One region of the Acetatifactor aquisgranensis genome, then DNA from elsewhere that is predicted to be linked to it. Evidence: a T-box and tRNA genes for the amino acid it is inferred to sense, from the RefSeq annotation. Region 1 holds a T-box; the other holds one or more tRNA genes.
What was found. A T-box is a leader RNA that pairs with one kind of tRNA and senses whether it is charged. The one in region 1 lies ahead of tyrS (tyrosine--tRNA ligase), so its partner is inferred to be a tRNA-Tyr.

Region 1 (7,717 bases):
CGGCCCCAGCACTCCTATGTATATCTCTCCCCCTGTGCGGTTTTTGATATCGTTGTACAGGTCATAGGTGTTTATCGAATAATTTTCCATAGAAAAACCTCCTGCATATACTGTTAGATGTATATGTAGGAGGCCGGAAAATTATGCTAATGTTTATTCACAGTCAATCCTGCCGGATTCCCTCCACGACTCCCAGGAATATCGGCAGATTCTGTTCACAGTCCACAATCATATAGAGAAAAGGTCTGTCAAGATAGACTGTCCTGATGTAGTCTTCCATCACCGCGCTCTCCCTCTTCATTTCCACGGCAGTGGCCGCCCCTGCCTTCGTCCCCCGCTCGTCCACGGCGATGAAAGTCTTGTGCAGCACGCGGCTGATGTACAGGTTCCCTTGGGAAGAGCTGCCGATCCCCGAGAAATCCGCCCTGGCCATGTCAAAGGCGTCCGCCATGCCCATCTCCTGCAGGATATCGCCAAGTTCCGCGCTGTACTCGTTCTCATATTTCGGGATGGCGGCATTCACCTGCAGCTGCGTGGGATTCGCCAGGATGTTCCAAAGCTTCTCCCCATCCAGGGTGGCCACATATTCCGCCACGCTCATGCCCTCCTCGGGCAGCAGCGCCGCAAAGGCATATTTCCTGTCCGCGTAGTATTTCAGGAACCCCGCGGCATGTTCATCCTCCAGGTACTGGCTCTCCTCGGAGTACATCATCTCCGCCTGCTGGACGGTGCCGTCCTCCTTCGTGAATTTGCCCTCCCGCACTTCGTAGTCATGGTAAATCCGCTCCCACTCCGCGTCGAAAGCCAGCGCGTTCACCAGGTACATCACCGCGTCCATGGGAATCTCGTCCAGGATTTCCTCGATCATGCCCTCCGTGTTGTCCTTCACCCATCCGTTGATTTCCTTCAGGGTGGACTGGTCAAAGGGAGCCCTGCGCGCGCTGGCCCCAAAGGAGTCGGCACATGTCTGCAGGAACTCCGGCTCCACGGCAAAGCGCTCATCCTCCGTGAACCAGATGCCGTTGGCCATGCTCAGCCTGTAGTTCTCCCCTGCGGGCAGTTCTCCCTGATAGGCAGCCAGGAATGCGGACAGCTCCGGAACAGACATTCCCAAGACCTCCTCCATCTGCCTTAAGGTCTCCTCTTTCGCGCCGCCCCCGGTCATCGCCAGGGCGCTGATCACGGACAGCGGGGATATCAGCACGTTCTTGCCCGCCTCTATCTCGGCATACACATCCTGGGGCATGGAGGCGCCTGGCGGGAAAGAATCCTTCGCCTTTTCCATGCAGACCCCCAACAGACGGAGCCCGAAATCCGCCACCGCCGCGCTTTCTGACTGAGAGCCTGCCCCATTTTGACCGCTTTTTCCTGTGCCGTCCGGCTGACTCACGCCTGCCCCGCCGCCGGGCTGGATGTCCTCCTGAGAATCCACCCCATCCGACAAGGCCCCGCCGTCCGCCCCTCCTGACGAAATCCCGGCGCTGCCTGAATCGATTTTCGACGAGACCGCCACATCCTCGCCCGCACCCCCGGCAGCGGACGGCTCCTCAGCCGCCTGCGCTGTGCCGCTTTGGTCTGCCTCCCCTCCCGGGTTCCCGCAGCCGGAGACGGAGAACAGCAGCGCTGCCGCCAGGAACAGGCTCATTCCCTTCCTTAAACTTTTTTTCATTCTTCCATACTTTTTCATACCTTCCTACCTCCTGGTTTTTCATTTTGCGGTGCAGAGAGCATTCCTGGCATAGCCTGCGGGCCGCCAAGACAGCTTCCGCATCCTACCCGCATGCGCAGAGCTGACCCTGGAATCCGGCTCCGCTGCCATGCCCGCGCACAGATAGCTCATTCCCTGCGGGCAGAAATACCGCTTCTGACCATATAAACGATAAAAAGGCGCAAAAGTTCTTGTGACAACCTATAGATTCTCTGTTTTTAAGAGAACCCTGCTGAGCTTATCATTCCTTTCCCTATTTCACCACCACTCTCTTATAATTCTTCTTCCCACGTCTGACTACAATTCCGTCTCCATTTAGCTGCTCCGGACGGTACACGGTCTTGATGTCGCTTACCTTCTCATTGTCCACCGTGACGCCGCCCTGCTCCACCGCCCTTCTGGCCTCGGAGCGAGACGCGGTCAGGCCGGCTTTCACCAGGATGCCCAGAATGTCAATCGTGCCGTCCTGGAAATCGTCTTCTGCCAGCTCGCTGGTAGGCATATCCGCCCCGCTTGCGCCGCCGGAAAAGATATTCCGCGCGCTGTCCTGGGCCGCCTGAGCCTCCTCTTCGCCGTGCACCAGCTTGGTCAGCTCGAAAGCCAGGATTTCCTTGGCCCGGTTCAGCTGGCTGCCTTCCCAACTGTCCATCTCGTCAATCTGCTCAATCGGCAGGAATGTCAGCATCCGCAGGCATTTCAGCACATCCGCATCCGCCACGTTCCTCCAGTACTGGTAGAATTCAAAGGGCGAGGTCTTGTCAGGGGCAAGCCACACCGCGCCTTTCTGGGTCTTTCCCATTTTCTTTCCTTCGGAATTCAGAAGCAAAGTAATCGTCATGGCGTATGCGTCCTTGCCAAGCTTCCTTCTGATCAGCTCCGTGCCCCCCAGCATGTTGCTCCACTGGTCGTCGCCGCCGAACTGCATGTTGCAGCCGTAGTTCTCGTACAGCTTCAGGAAGTCGAAGCTCTGCATGATCATGTAGTTGAACTCCAGGAAGCTTAAGCCCTTCTCCATGCGCTGCTTGTAGCACTCCGCCGTGAGCATCCTGTTCACGGAGAAATGCACGCCGATGTCCCGGATGAACTCGATGTAGTTCAGGTCCATCAGCCAGTCCGCGTTGTTCACCATCAGCGCCTTGGAGCTGCCCTCCTCCAGCCTGTCGCCGAACTCGATGAAACGGCTCATCTGCTTTTTGAAGCACTCGCAGTTGTGGTCGATGGTTTCTTTCGTCATCATGGTGCGCAGGTCGCTCCTGCCGGAAGGGTCGCCAATCATGCCCGTGCCGCCGCCGATCAGCGCGATGGGCCGGTTCCCCGCCATCTGCAGCCGCTTCATCAGGCAGAGCGCCATGAAATGCCCTACGTGCAGGCTGTCCGCCGTGGGATCGAAACCGATGTAGAAAGTGGCCTTTCCGTTGTTAATCAACTCCTTAATCTCTTCCTCGTCCGTCAGCTGGGCCAGCAGCCCTCTCGCTTTCAATTCCTCAAATACCGTCATTTTTCTCTCTCCTTTGCTGTAAACGAAAATAGTCTTTCAGAAACCGCGCTGTCAGACATACGGCGGAGCATTCCGCGCATACAAAAAGCCCGTCCTGTGAAAGGACGGGCCTGCGCTCGTGTTACCACCTTACTTCCCACAGGACTCGCATCCTGCGGCTCATCGAGTATCCATCAATACTCCGGCAGATATCGGTGCCCACCGGCAAAGCCTACTTTCCGAAAGTCTCCCCTCTTCTTTCAGCCCTGCTGCTCCGGGATGTATGTTCCCTCAGTCCTTCTCGCGCCTCTCACCAACCGGCAACTCTCTGTCAGCCTTTAGACAAAGGTACTTCTTCCCATCATCGCGTTCTCTGATGTTCTGATTTTTCATTATAACCGCTGTATTCCCCTTTGTCAACCTAAATTTTCAGCGTTTTAAAAGCGTTTTAAAATCCACTGTTACCATTTACCGTTACCCTGCCCTGGCGGCTCATCCCTCAAACTCTTTCCTGTGCTTCTCAAAAAAGCGATAAAAATACCGCACATTCTTAAGCTCTGTCCACTTCACCGCCTCCAGTTCCCCGGAGTCGATGTCGTAAATCTTGGCCTGCAGCGTCCCCGGCATGAAAGGGGAATGGGTGGATATGATGAACTGGCAGCCCGGGAACCTGGCCATCCGGTTCAGCTTGTCCGCCAATTTCGTCTGGTTCTCCGGCGACAGGGACACTTCCGGCTCATGATTCTCTCTCCCGGCAAATCTCAAGCCTTTGTCCGTTCCCGGCTATGACTCACTATCCCGCCTTTTGCGCACTGTCTCCGCCCCGTCCGTCACCTGCCGGTACCGGAAACAGGTCTCCGCATGGTCGTTCACCATCCCGCAGGCCTGCAGATGCGCATACACCGTCACAGACCCCAGATATTTGAGGCCCCTCTTCTTCAAATCCTTTGCTATCAAATCCGACAGCCCGTTCCTGGCCGGAATTACGCCTGCCCTCTGCCCGCGGTAAATACCCTTTTCCGCAGACCCGGATTTTTCTCCGCCCCCGCCCTCCCGATTCCATTGTGCTAAATGTCTCCCCATATTTTCGGAAAAAACGCCCATGGCATCCTTTTTTCAGCGCCTTAAAAGCCTATGTTCATCGGCAGCCTGCTGTATGTCAGCATATTACAATGATATACACAGATTCCCACACAGAAAAGGATAACCGCTGCAGGAATCAGACTGGCTGCCAGCTTATTTTCGCATCGCGAAACCCTCTCCATACTGTCCGCCGCCGGTATGCAGAATACTGCTGTCGCCATTCCCCAGAATACCGCTGGTGTCTCTATCAGGGAAATCAGTTTAACCGACCAGTCTCCCAGTCTCTGCAGGATATCCCATGGAAAACAGAAAAGGGACAGCACCGCCAGAAAAAGTGCAATATATATAAAGCTTCTTCTTTTCTTATCCGCCTGTTTTTCCCCGTTTACAAACCTCAGCCACAGTACAGCCAACAGGCAAATCATCATACCCAGTCCCATCCCGGGCTTCCCATCCCGAAACGCATAGCTGCTAAAAAACTGTCCCACATGGTATCCTTTCTGCATAATCATTTGCAGCGGTATCTCCCACTGGGCAAATTCATCTGTGAAGAGATAACTTTCCAGCCGAAGCATCCCCGGAAAGGCCAGTAGACAGCCTGTTGCCGCTGCCATACATGGAAAGGGCTTGCGCGCCGCAATCCCTGCTAATAGCGTGATGCCTGTTGCTGTCAACAATATGATGATATCCGCATACCCTATTCCGGCCAGCGCCAATGCAGCTATTGCGAACTCCCAAAGCCTTCCCCTGGATGCAAACAGCCCATAAATCGCCCATATATATAAAGGAATGAGCATCCACGCTGTTGCCTGAGAAAGATTGGCTATATCATAACAGACATAAATTCTGTAAGGGTTCGTCATATAGAGCACAATCCCAATACAGGCAGACATCCCCATTCTCTCCATAAATATGCGTTTGAAGCAGAGAAAAGCCGCTAAAAATGTGCCAATCTGTACCAGCAGCATATAAACTCTATATGCAAGTACCATTTTTCCTGTCAGAAAATATAGAAATCCTGGAAAAATGAACCATAGATTTGAATTCATCACATTCTCTGTCAGCCCTGATGCCATCCGTGTCTCCAGGCTTGGAAACAGATAGAATTCTCCACTTCGAAATCCCTCTGCCACTTCGGCAACTCTGGCAAGCCATTCTGTCACAATTCCCCCATCCATGACATAATCACAACCCAGGGGAAAAAGCGCTACTGCACTGGCCAATACACATAGAATGCAATATGTAGACTGTCTGTCGTCATGCTTCTCTATTTTCATTCTGCACCTTCCTCTTTTGCATCACTTTATTTCCCAAAACTGCCAGTATGCTTATAAGTGATGCCGCTTCCGCGATACAAAACAGAGGGAACCCCTTATAGGACACATGTATTCTGCCCTGATATCCTCCGGGTACTTCTATCCGCAAATCACCGTGGGCACCTCTCTCTTGCGCAATCACCAAAGAACCGCCCCCGCTCATATCTTCCGCCTTGTACCCCTTATACCCCACAAGAGGAAGTTCCAGATAACGAGTCTGCGATGATTTATTTTCCAAAAAAATGTCAACAGTAGTGCCTTTTTTCTCATAATCTTTCCACAATAAATCAGCCTCAGCCACTGGTTCACGAAACTTTAGTTCTGCCCTATCCTCACCCTCCAACAGCCTTTCTCCGTTCACGATTCCGGTAGTGCCCATATTTTCTGCATTGTACAGAAAAATGGGAGAGGCCTGAAAGGCACAGTCATTGACATGGTATACCGCACTGAAAAATACCACCAATGCGGCAATCCCTATCAGCATTTTTGAGTATGGCCCCTCTTCTTCCCGCAGTTCAAACAGGAAAAATGCTGAAAATGCTGCCGCGAAGAATGATGCCGGAGCCATCCACCGGAACGGAAACTGCAAAGCCCCCACAAAGAAACCAATTACCGGAAGCTTCATAATCATATTCCACGGAATATATTCTGTACTCAAAACCAGTGTCAGTACTGTCAGGATGGCAAAACTCCTGCAAGCTTTTCCTACTTCTCTTCTTTTGATCCTCCACAGCAGATATGCAAGCAGCATTAACAGTGCAGCGGCTCCAAGCTGGATAGGTTCACAGTTCCACATACCAGTCTGCGCGCCCCCTTTGTTGGGCAATAACTGAAGCGCACCGGCCAATACAGTGCCATTTATCATTTCGTTCTGAATCCACGTTTGAAATTGATATCTGTCAGCCTGCATCATATATACAAGCGGAAGCCAGAAAAACATATTAAGCAGCAGCACAATACCAACCGTTTCCAGCAATTGTATAAATGTCTTCCTGCGAAATGTTTTTCTCCAGAGCGCCACGCATATCAGCGCCATCAGCATTGTAACCATTTCTGTTGTAATGATGTGACTTTGCAGCAGAGCCGACATCCCCCAGATAAGATACCATTTATATTTTCCATAATCCCGGGATGTAGGTTCTTTCGAGTATAGGAGATACATCCCACAGCATATCAGCGGCAGAAATGTCATTGCCAGGTATTCCCCCACAGCCCCCCTGTTATAAATATTGAAAATGCGGTACGGTGCAAGCAGATACATCATACTGCCAAATAAAGCAGCATATGTATCCTTTAAACATTGATACAGACAATGGTATCCAATCCATGCGCCAGCCGCCAGCACTATAAAAACAAATATTTTGTAGGCTGTCATGACGGAAAAACCCAGCCACATCAGACAGGCGGGAAAATACAGGAATAGATCCCCGCAAAAAACTGAGGCTGCATAACCATGTCCATCCAGCCATGTTCCCTGCACTCTTATGGGAAAAGCTGCCCCCTGCTGCAGAGCATCCTTCAAAAAGGCAATACGACTCAGATGATAACCAATATCCCCCGTAATGCTTATATAATCCGTCAGATATGGGAAAAAGGCAAGCAAAGTGCCAATTGTCAACGTCCAGAAAACCGTCTGTTGCTTTGCCGTAATGCTCCCTGCCAGAATACGCCTTCGGAACCAGAGGAAAAAGTCCAGCGCCGCATAAAAACACAATACTATAAAAAAAAGCAGTCTGTTTCCGATGCCTGTCCTGTATACTTCCAGAGAAAACTGTGCATTCGCGTCGATGCCTGAAAATCCACAGTATATATAAGCCGTGTTGACTTTATCCAGTACATACACATAAAACTGCTTTTCTGTTTCTGAGGGCATGAGCGCCGCTCCGTTATTGCGCAGCGCCTTAAAATACGCTCCGTTATGTCTGACTTCTGCAAAAAAGGACTGCCCTTCTTCCAGATGCGCTTTCAGCCTTATCCGATATACCCCGGGAGTCAGCTCCATTTCTTCCCCGATGTATTCTGTATATCCCTCTGTCTCAATGAGCTGGTTCTGTATATTTTCACCTAAAACCGTACAAATTCGCTTTTCCTGCTGAAAACATGTCAGCAGCAGAATACAGGCCGACATAACTT
Region 2 (7,717 bases), on a different contig from region 1:
TACATAAAGGTGTGGTCTATATCCGGCTGTCTAACGGCGTCAATGCCGTGGCCCACTCCTGCTATGACTACCGGACTCCCGGCAAGAAGGATGATGTGAGCTTTGCCGTGACACGGCTGGATGAAGAACGGGGTGTGGCTGTGGGAATCATTACACGGATCATCCGGCAGAATCTGTAATAGTTCTGTAAATATGACATACAAAACATGGAGCTGCAGTTTTGAATACTGCAGCTCCATATCCTGCCGGTTTTATATTTCCAATATAATGACACTGACTGTCTCTGTTAATTTGCCTCCTTTGCACTTTCGGCCATCTTGATAATCTCTGAATCCTGGATTTCTGCAGGCTTATATTCCAGGACATAACTCACTTCAGGAGAACAGGTCCAGCAAAGGTATGCCGTTTCTCCGCTCTTATAGAGAGATGCAGGCCATTCCTGAATCATCATTTCTTCACAGCTGTCCATGAAATCGACTGCAAATAAAACACCAAAAGCAGTTGTATTCAGTCCAGTTATTTCAGAAGCATCCTGCTCATAATAATCCGTTTTTAATATATGGTAATAGATTTTAGTATCGTTATCCTCATTTGCGTATGTGAGCGTGGCTGCAAGTGTAGTTTCCGACTGCTTTTTATATTTATCACCTAACGCCTCTTCCATTTTTAGAATATCTTCTTCGAGTGTGGTTTTTTTATCTGAATTCCTATACACCAGTATCCCTGCTACAGCCATGCAAATCACTATCATACAGGCCAAAATCCCTATCATTTTCTTTTTCAGCATAAATTATAGCCTCCTCTTATAAGCTGACAGTTAAATCACAATGATCACTACATTTATATAGTTGTGTTTATCGTAGTAATTATACGATGTAAATGATTAAATTGCAACGATTTACCAAAGTATAATTTACGATATACACAAGCAAAGAGGCAAAATAATGAATACGGTTCTTTCTACTATAATAGCATATCGTGAAGAGAGAGGCTGGACAGAATACCAGCTTGCAGAACATTCCGGTTTACCCCAGACTACAATATCTTCCTGGTACTGTAAAAATACAATACCAACCATACCTTCTCTGGAGAAAATCTGCGCCGCATTTGACATTACGCTTTCCCAACTGTTTTCCCACGGCGGTGAACCCGTTCTGCTGACAGCATCCCAGCAGAAACTGCTGAAATGCTGGGCAGGATTAAGCAGCGAACAGCAGGCACTTATTTTTTCTCTGCTTGATAATATGAAATAGCAAAGATAATTTCCTTTCGTTGTAATAATCGTTAAAATTATACGATTCAAACGATTAAATATAAACGATTTGTCAAAGTATAATTTACGAAGAATAAAAGCAAAGGGGTGAATCTATTTTGGAAGATATTCTTGCGACCATAACTGCATACAGACAAGAAAGAGGCTGGACGGAATATCAGCTTGCGGAACGCTCCGGCCTTCCCCAATCCACAATCTCCTCCTGGTATCGAAAAAATATGGTTCCAACCATTCCTTCTTTAAAGAAAATCTGTCTGGCATTTGGAATTACTCTCTCCCAGTTATTATCGAAAGGAGAGGCTCCGGTTTCCCTGACAGAAGATCAAAGAAAACTGCTGGAACGATGGGCAAGACTGAATAAAGACCAGCAGGAGGTCATCTTTGCTTTAATTGACAAAATGCAGGTGTAAACAGACTTCTTTCACAAACAGTCAATGATATTTCTGTAAAATGGAGTAATAAAAATGAATGACTTTAAAATCAAAACTGATACAGCACTCTTCTCTTTACTTAATATTAAACAGTTTAGTTATGAGAGTTTAAACGGCAGAAAGAAGGAAAAAAATCAAGAACTGTTTCAGCAGGCAGTAATGTATATGCCCATAAGTGAACTGAATAATGAAATTTATTATAGAGCAAGAATAATCAATCCATCTGACGGAAAAGATACAGGAGTTATTAGAGAAAATGGGATACCAGTAAGCGGATACGATGATCAACATTCTGGTGTTGCGCCTGCATCAGCAATAACACAAAGTGGAAGAGTAAATCACATTGGTGAACCAGTTCTTTATTTGGCAGAAGATATAAAAACATCATGTAAAGAACAAAAAGCTAACAAAAATGACTATATTTCTGTAGCCGAATGTACTGTAAAAAGCAAAATAAAAGTAATGGATTTTACGATTATGGTTTCGGACGGACTCAAGAATTTATTTTCAGACGAAACAGTACAACTTTTTATTAGTAATTATTCCATTGATATCAGGGCATTTTATATCTTTATAAAAGATTACTTAACATCTCCAAATTATGCAGAGCAAGGCTATGTAATACCATTGGATTTTTTAGATATCGTAAAAAAGAGAAGAAATGATATTTCAGGTATAAAATATAATTCTTCTTATACTGATAAACATAATATCGCCCTGTGGGATGAAAATAGAAACAGCAAATGTACTAACAGCAAGGTAATAAAAGGATAATAACAAATTTCAGCTTTCAAAAGAAGCAGGATTATCTCCAGCTTCAGCACGTTTGCGGAAGGATTCGAACCTTCGGTGCGTTTCCGCACACCACCTTAGCAGGGTGGCACCATAAGCCTCTCGGACACGCAAACAAAAAATGGATGGGGCAGGACTCGAACCTGCGGTGTTTCTTTGTAACGGATTTACAGTCCGCTGCCCTCGCCACTGGGCATACCCATCCATGGGGTGACCAGGGGGAATCGAACCCCCGTAAGCAGAGCCACAATCTGCCGGACTGCCACTGTCCTATGGCCACAGTAGCTCCTGTGGGGCTTGAACCCATCATTTCCGGCTTGAGAGGCCGGCGTCCTGACCTTTAGACTAAGGAGCCTTAATGATCCCCATGGGACTTGAACCCAATACCTCCGGCTTGAAAGGCCGGTGTCCTGACCTTTAGACCAGGGGACCTTACTGCAGGCATTTTTCTGCCTGCGGTTCTATTGCTGTCATTTCCCTTTCTTACTTTCCATTCATGCACTGATCTGTATCTGCACTGCCGTATCAGTAACCAGAATGTCATCCAGCCGCACCTGCAGGACTGCTGCAAGCACCACCAGATTATCTATTGTTGGCAGTGCTGCACCCTGCTGCCACTTGTATATGGCCTGCGGTGTGGCAAAACCAAAAACATCCTGCAGATCCCTTACCGACAGTCCTGCCTGCTTCCGCAGCTTTCCAATGTTCTGTCCTGTCTTTACCATATCTATAACCGGCAGATTCACCATGATTCTCACCTCCTGCTATCAGAATTCCATATACAGGCGGTCATGCTCCATATGGGACTCGGACCCATGACCACTCGATTAAAAGTCGAGTGCTCTCCCAGCTGAGCTAATGGAGCATAAAAAATACCGCCTACCTCATACAAGATAAGCGGTACATAAATCCATGTTCTGTTTCCGGCAGACATTTATATCTTGTCTGCATCCGGATATCACACAGTTTTTCGCCTTTTTCTTATCTTACATGAGCGCATCTTAACCAGACTCTGTTCTTTTTCTTTACTGAACAGTGCCTCATAATGTTCGCTATGCAGATAATATGCGAAGCCATTCGCAGCGAAATTAACTGTTGCCATGATTTTTTCCTTTCTGGACTCATCCGGTCCGCTTTGTTCTTAACTGTAACCACTATAACACCAATTTCCAGATTTGTCATTATACCAGTAATATAATTTGTGGATAATCAGTATCAGGCTGATGCTGCCATAATAAGGAAAAAATCCAAAACCGCATTTTACTGACGGCTTCGGATTTTCACATTCAAATATCAATAATTCTATCAAGCTCTGACAAGTCCGAGCCACTGCTCCACTTCTTTCACTGACGCATCAAAAATATCCGCAATATCCTCTACAGAATTTCCTTTTTTATACAATCTTTGAGCTATCTCTATTTTGGTCTTTTCAGCTCCTCGTTTTTCAGCTTCTAACTTCTCGCTTTCCACATAAGTCTTCAAAATATATTCTTTATCAAACAGCATCATCATAATATCCTTGACCTACGCTTTAATAAGCCCAAGCCATTGCTCCACTGTTTCTATCGATACCTCGGATGCCTTTGCAATATCCTGAACGGAAATCCCCATTTCGTACATTCTCTGTGCAGTTTCCATTTTCGCCTTTTCAGACCCTCTTTTTTCTCCTTCCATTGCTGCTTCCTTTTCTCTGCTCTCCACATAAGTCTTCAAAATATATTCTTCATTAAACAATGTCATCATGATATCCACAACCTCCTTTTCACGTCCTGACAGATACTCGCGCAGTACATTCTGGTCCTTACAGATGCGGATCGTCTCCAGAACCGCCTCCCTGGTTCTTCCATGCAGTTTCACCTGTTCATTATATATCCTTGTAAATGCCACATACTGATTGATGATATCCCCCTCTTTTCCATCATAGATCATTTTGACCTTTACATCAAGGACACTGTCATCCCCTCCAAAAAATTCCTTCGACAGAGAAAGGTATTCCGGTTTTGTTTTTCTATTACCGGTGAATATGACGTACATCTCCGGCCTTGGAAGCTCCAGCTTTTTGCTCCCATACACATTCTGTTTTGTGCTCTCAAAATATTCCTGATAAGTCTGGGCAAGATATAACAGGCAGCGTACCACGATATTGATGCTCCAGCTTGACTGCTGCTCTACCAAAATGACCAGCTTTTCCCCGACCTGAAAGCCGACATCATTATAATACTGATCCAGAAGGACATTGGTAATCGTCACGTTCCTGATGCTGTCCTCCGTTGCCTCATGGTCTTCCGGATGCAGCGCCTGGTACAGCTGCAGCAGATACTTCGGCTCTCGGAAGAGCGAAGTAAACACGCTGTCCTTCGCTGTATATTTTGCTATCTGTTCCGGCTTTTTTTCACTGCCGGCTGATATGGTATTTTCTTCCTGATTCATTTTATGCAGACACCTCTATCCTATTGTTTCCATTCCGGCCTGTATTATTTGCCGCAGGTTCTTTCTTGTCTTCTATCTTACCATAAAAAAACGAAAATTACAATTTGCTTATCCGCCTGCCCCCAAAATAACCATAGCCGCCTGCTTTTCATCCTCAAATTCCTTCCCACCTTCAAATTGGCACACCACCGGCACAACATTGGCACGGTTCTGCTCTTTCCCCGTAAAGGCATCCATGCTATACTTGGTACAGTCAAAAATATGTAAAGCAGCCGTTTTCCATCCAGGGAGACGGCTGTTTTCGTCAGAAAGGTGGTGGTTTTACTTTGTCCCAAACAATGTCCAAAGCAGCCGGCAGAGCCTCTCCCCATAAAGGCAGATCCTGCGGGAGTCCGGCAGCCATACTGAAAAATGAGCATGGGGATGTCAACTATTTCAGTACCGTAGTGTTCATCTTCATTGCGGTGCTCCTGCTGGCTTTCATCCTGAACCTGTTCAGCATCATCTCCACCAAACAGGAGCTGGACCACTGTGCAGACCAGATGGTGAAACAGATCCAGCTCTCCGGAGGAATCAACGGTGAAACAGACCAGCTTTTTCAGTTCCTCTGTTCTCAGATCGAGGGGGCTGAAAACATCTCCTACTCCATTGATGCCTCCTACAAGTCGCCTACCCCGTCCGGCATGAGCCGGGCCATACAACTGGGCACCCCCTTTTACATCACCATTACAGGGCGGGCAAAACTGGGCGGTTTCTGGAACTTCAACCTGGTGAACATCACGGTTGTTTCCAGAGGGGCAGGCGTCAGTGAGCATTACTGGAAGTGAGGTGGACCATGAAGAAACCATTCCAATGTATGAAAAGAAGCACAGGCAGGAATCCCCTCGGAAATGACCGCGGGGATATTTCTATCTTCACCTGCTTTTTCGTGGTGGGGATCGTGATGCTGATCTCCTTCCTGCTACTGTACGCCTCCATCCGCATCACCTGCATCAATATCCGCAATGGCGCAAAGATGGAGCTGAACAACCTGAGCGCCAGCATCTATGCAGATACCTACCGTTCCCAGAGGGAGACCAATTTCAGCGAATACTTAAATACCCTCTACTCCAGCAGCGATTATACCGCCATGCTGGAAGACATGGTGACAGACGGCCTCGCCAGCAAGATCCCTCTCTCCACGGATGACTACCGGGTAAGGGATATCCGACTTTCGTTCCATGTGACAGGCGACCGGGTGGAGTATGTGTTCACCTGCAATGTCGAGTTCTATGTCTACATGTTCGGCCACTCCTATCCTGCCATTACCCGGCCCGTGGAACTGACCGGCTACCACAACACCAAATTTTAGGCTGCAAAAGACAGACAGCCGCCAGCTATGAAAGGAGCTTACTCTTATGAAGAAACTGTTTACATCCAAAAAATTCATTCTCACCACCCTTTTCACGGCTCTTGCCGGATTCCTGGCTTTCCGCTTCATCGGACGCCGCAGGGCAGCAGGCAGCAGTTTATGACAGCCGGACTGCCAATGTCCCATTATATTTCATTTTCTGTTGAAAAACCTTACTTTAAAACCGTAAGGGATATACAGAAAGAAAAAAGGAGATGACTGCTATATGAAGAAAATTTTAAGATCCAAAGGATTCCTTGTCTCAGTCCTTTCTGTTTCCTGTGTTGCCATCCTCGCCGTCTGCTGGCTGGTGAGCCGGGATACAAAGACCGACTTCCAGCCGGATGAACAGCCCCCGGATACCGTTCAGGAAGAATGGAAGGATACCCCGGATATCACGGATCCCACTGGAGATTCCCGGGTACATACAGATGCCGGCATCCCCGGTCAGAACAGTGCGGAGGAAAAACTGGAAGAATACCCGAAGGTAGCGGAAGAATCCGAACAGGATATTGTGATGGATTTTGTTCCTGCAGAAACAAAGGATGAAACACCTCCCCCGCCCCCGGAAGGCAAGACCATTACGGCAGATCCGGGCGGAGAGCATCCTGTGAATCCGGCCCCTGAGACAGCGTCCGCACCCACAGAGACCGGAAAGGAAGATGCCCCTGCAGCTGGTTCCACCAACGAAAATGGCGCCGTATACGATCCCGTATTCGGCTGGGTAGTTCCCGGACAGGTCAACCAGTCTTCCATAGACAGCAGCGGAGACCCCAGCAAGATGGTCGGGAACATGGGGAACTGATGATGCTCTGCAGAGTATCACAGATACACAACTGAATACTGAAACCGGAAAACCGCCTCCCGATGGTGGTTTTCTTTTGTGCATCAACCCACAGAAAACACATCGGCAATACGTTTTTCTGTCACATAAAAAGATTGGAGTGTGATATTGTTTGAAACGCTTTTATGCCCTCCTCTGCTCTGCCGCCCTTCTGCTCTGCCTGTGTTCCTCACAGGCTCTTGCTTCCGGACAGGGCAACCTTGATGGAGGAGGAGGCAACATGAACCAGGGCACTTCCACCAACTTCTGGTCTCCCGGAAATGACGGGGTAAGGGTAACGGTGGTGGATGCCCAGTCCGGAGCTGCCGTGAGTACGCCGGTGGATTTCGCCAACCGAAGCCAGTCCTCCGCAATGCTTCATTTCGGCAAGGTGAACAAGATCCAGTACCGGGATGGGGCTTCGCTCTCCTTACAGTCCGGCGTTCCCTATAACTGCCGCCAGCCCGCCTATTCCATGCCGGCCATCATAACCAGCAACAGTCGGCCTGCCACCATTGAAGCCATCAAGCGCTATTTCTGTTCGGAGTACGCCTGCATGATGGTGGCGGATGCCGCAG

Region 2: it has a tRNA-Tyr gene. The T-box ahead of tyrS (tyrosine--tRNA ligase) is inferred to sense a tRNA for this amino acid. The anticodon was not compared.

The regions. Positions count from the first base shown of each region.
Region 1 covers NZ_CALPDH010000021.1:51,901-59,617, reverse strand. Annotated here, with positions in the region: gene spoIVA (stage IV sporulation protein A) at 1-75, opposite strand, end outside; gene NFS35_RS17895 (serpin family protein) at 164-1,687, opposite strand; gene tyrS (tyrosine--tRNA ligase) at 1,962-3,206, opposite strand; T-box leader at 3,304-3,559, opposite strand; gene NFS35_RS17885 (AAA family ATPase) at 3,678-3,950, opposite strand; gene NFS35_RS17880 (DNA-3-methyladenine glycosylase I) at 3,969-4,268, opposite strand; gene NFS35_RS17875 (glycosyltransferase family protein) at 4,310-5,545, opposite strand; gene NFS35_RS17870 (hypothetical protein) at 5,526-7,717, opposite strand, start outside.
Region 2 covers NZ_CALPDH010000013.1:23,404-31,120, reverse strand. Annotated here, with positions in the region: gene NFS35_RS12610 (S1 RNA-binding domain-containing protein) at 1-179, shown strand, start outside; gene NFS35_RS12605 (DUF4367 domain-containing protein) at 287-787, opposite strand; gene NFS35_RS12600 (helix-turn-helix domain-containing protein) at 945-1,253, shown strand; gene NFS35_RS12595 (helix-turn-helix domain-containing protein) at 1,372-1,683, shown strand; gene NFS35_RS12590 (RES domain-containing protein) at 1,738-2,478, shown strand; tRNA gene NFS35_RS12585 (tRNA-Ser) at 2,528-2,612, opposite strand; tRNA gene NFS35_RS12580 (tRNA-Tyr) at 2,619-2,701, opposite strand; tRNA gene NFS35_RS12575 (tRNA-His) at 2,703-2,776, opposite strand; tRNA gene NFS35_RS12570 (tRNA-Glu) at 2,779-2,851, opposite strand; tRNA gene NFS35_RS12565 (tRNA-Glu) at 2,856-2,928, opposite strand; gene NFS35_RS12560 (helix-turn-helix domain-containing protein) at 2,991-3,245, opposite strand; tRNA gene NFS35_RS12555 (tRNA-Lys) at 3,289-3,361, opposite strand; gene NFS35_RS12550 (hypothetical protein) at 3,802-4,005, opposite strand; gene NFS35_RS12545 (helix-turn-helix domain-containing protein) at 4,021-4,926, opposite strand; gene NFS35_RS12540 (DUF4320 family protein) at 5,253-5,753, shown strand; gene NFS35_RS12535 (hypothetical protein) at 5,783-6,277, shown strand; gene NFS35_RS12530 (DUF6550 family protein) at 6,543-7,121, shown strand; gene NFS35_RS12525 (hypothetical protein) at 7,381-7,717, shown strand, end outside.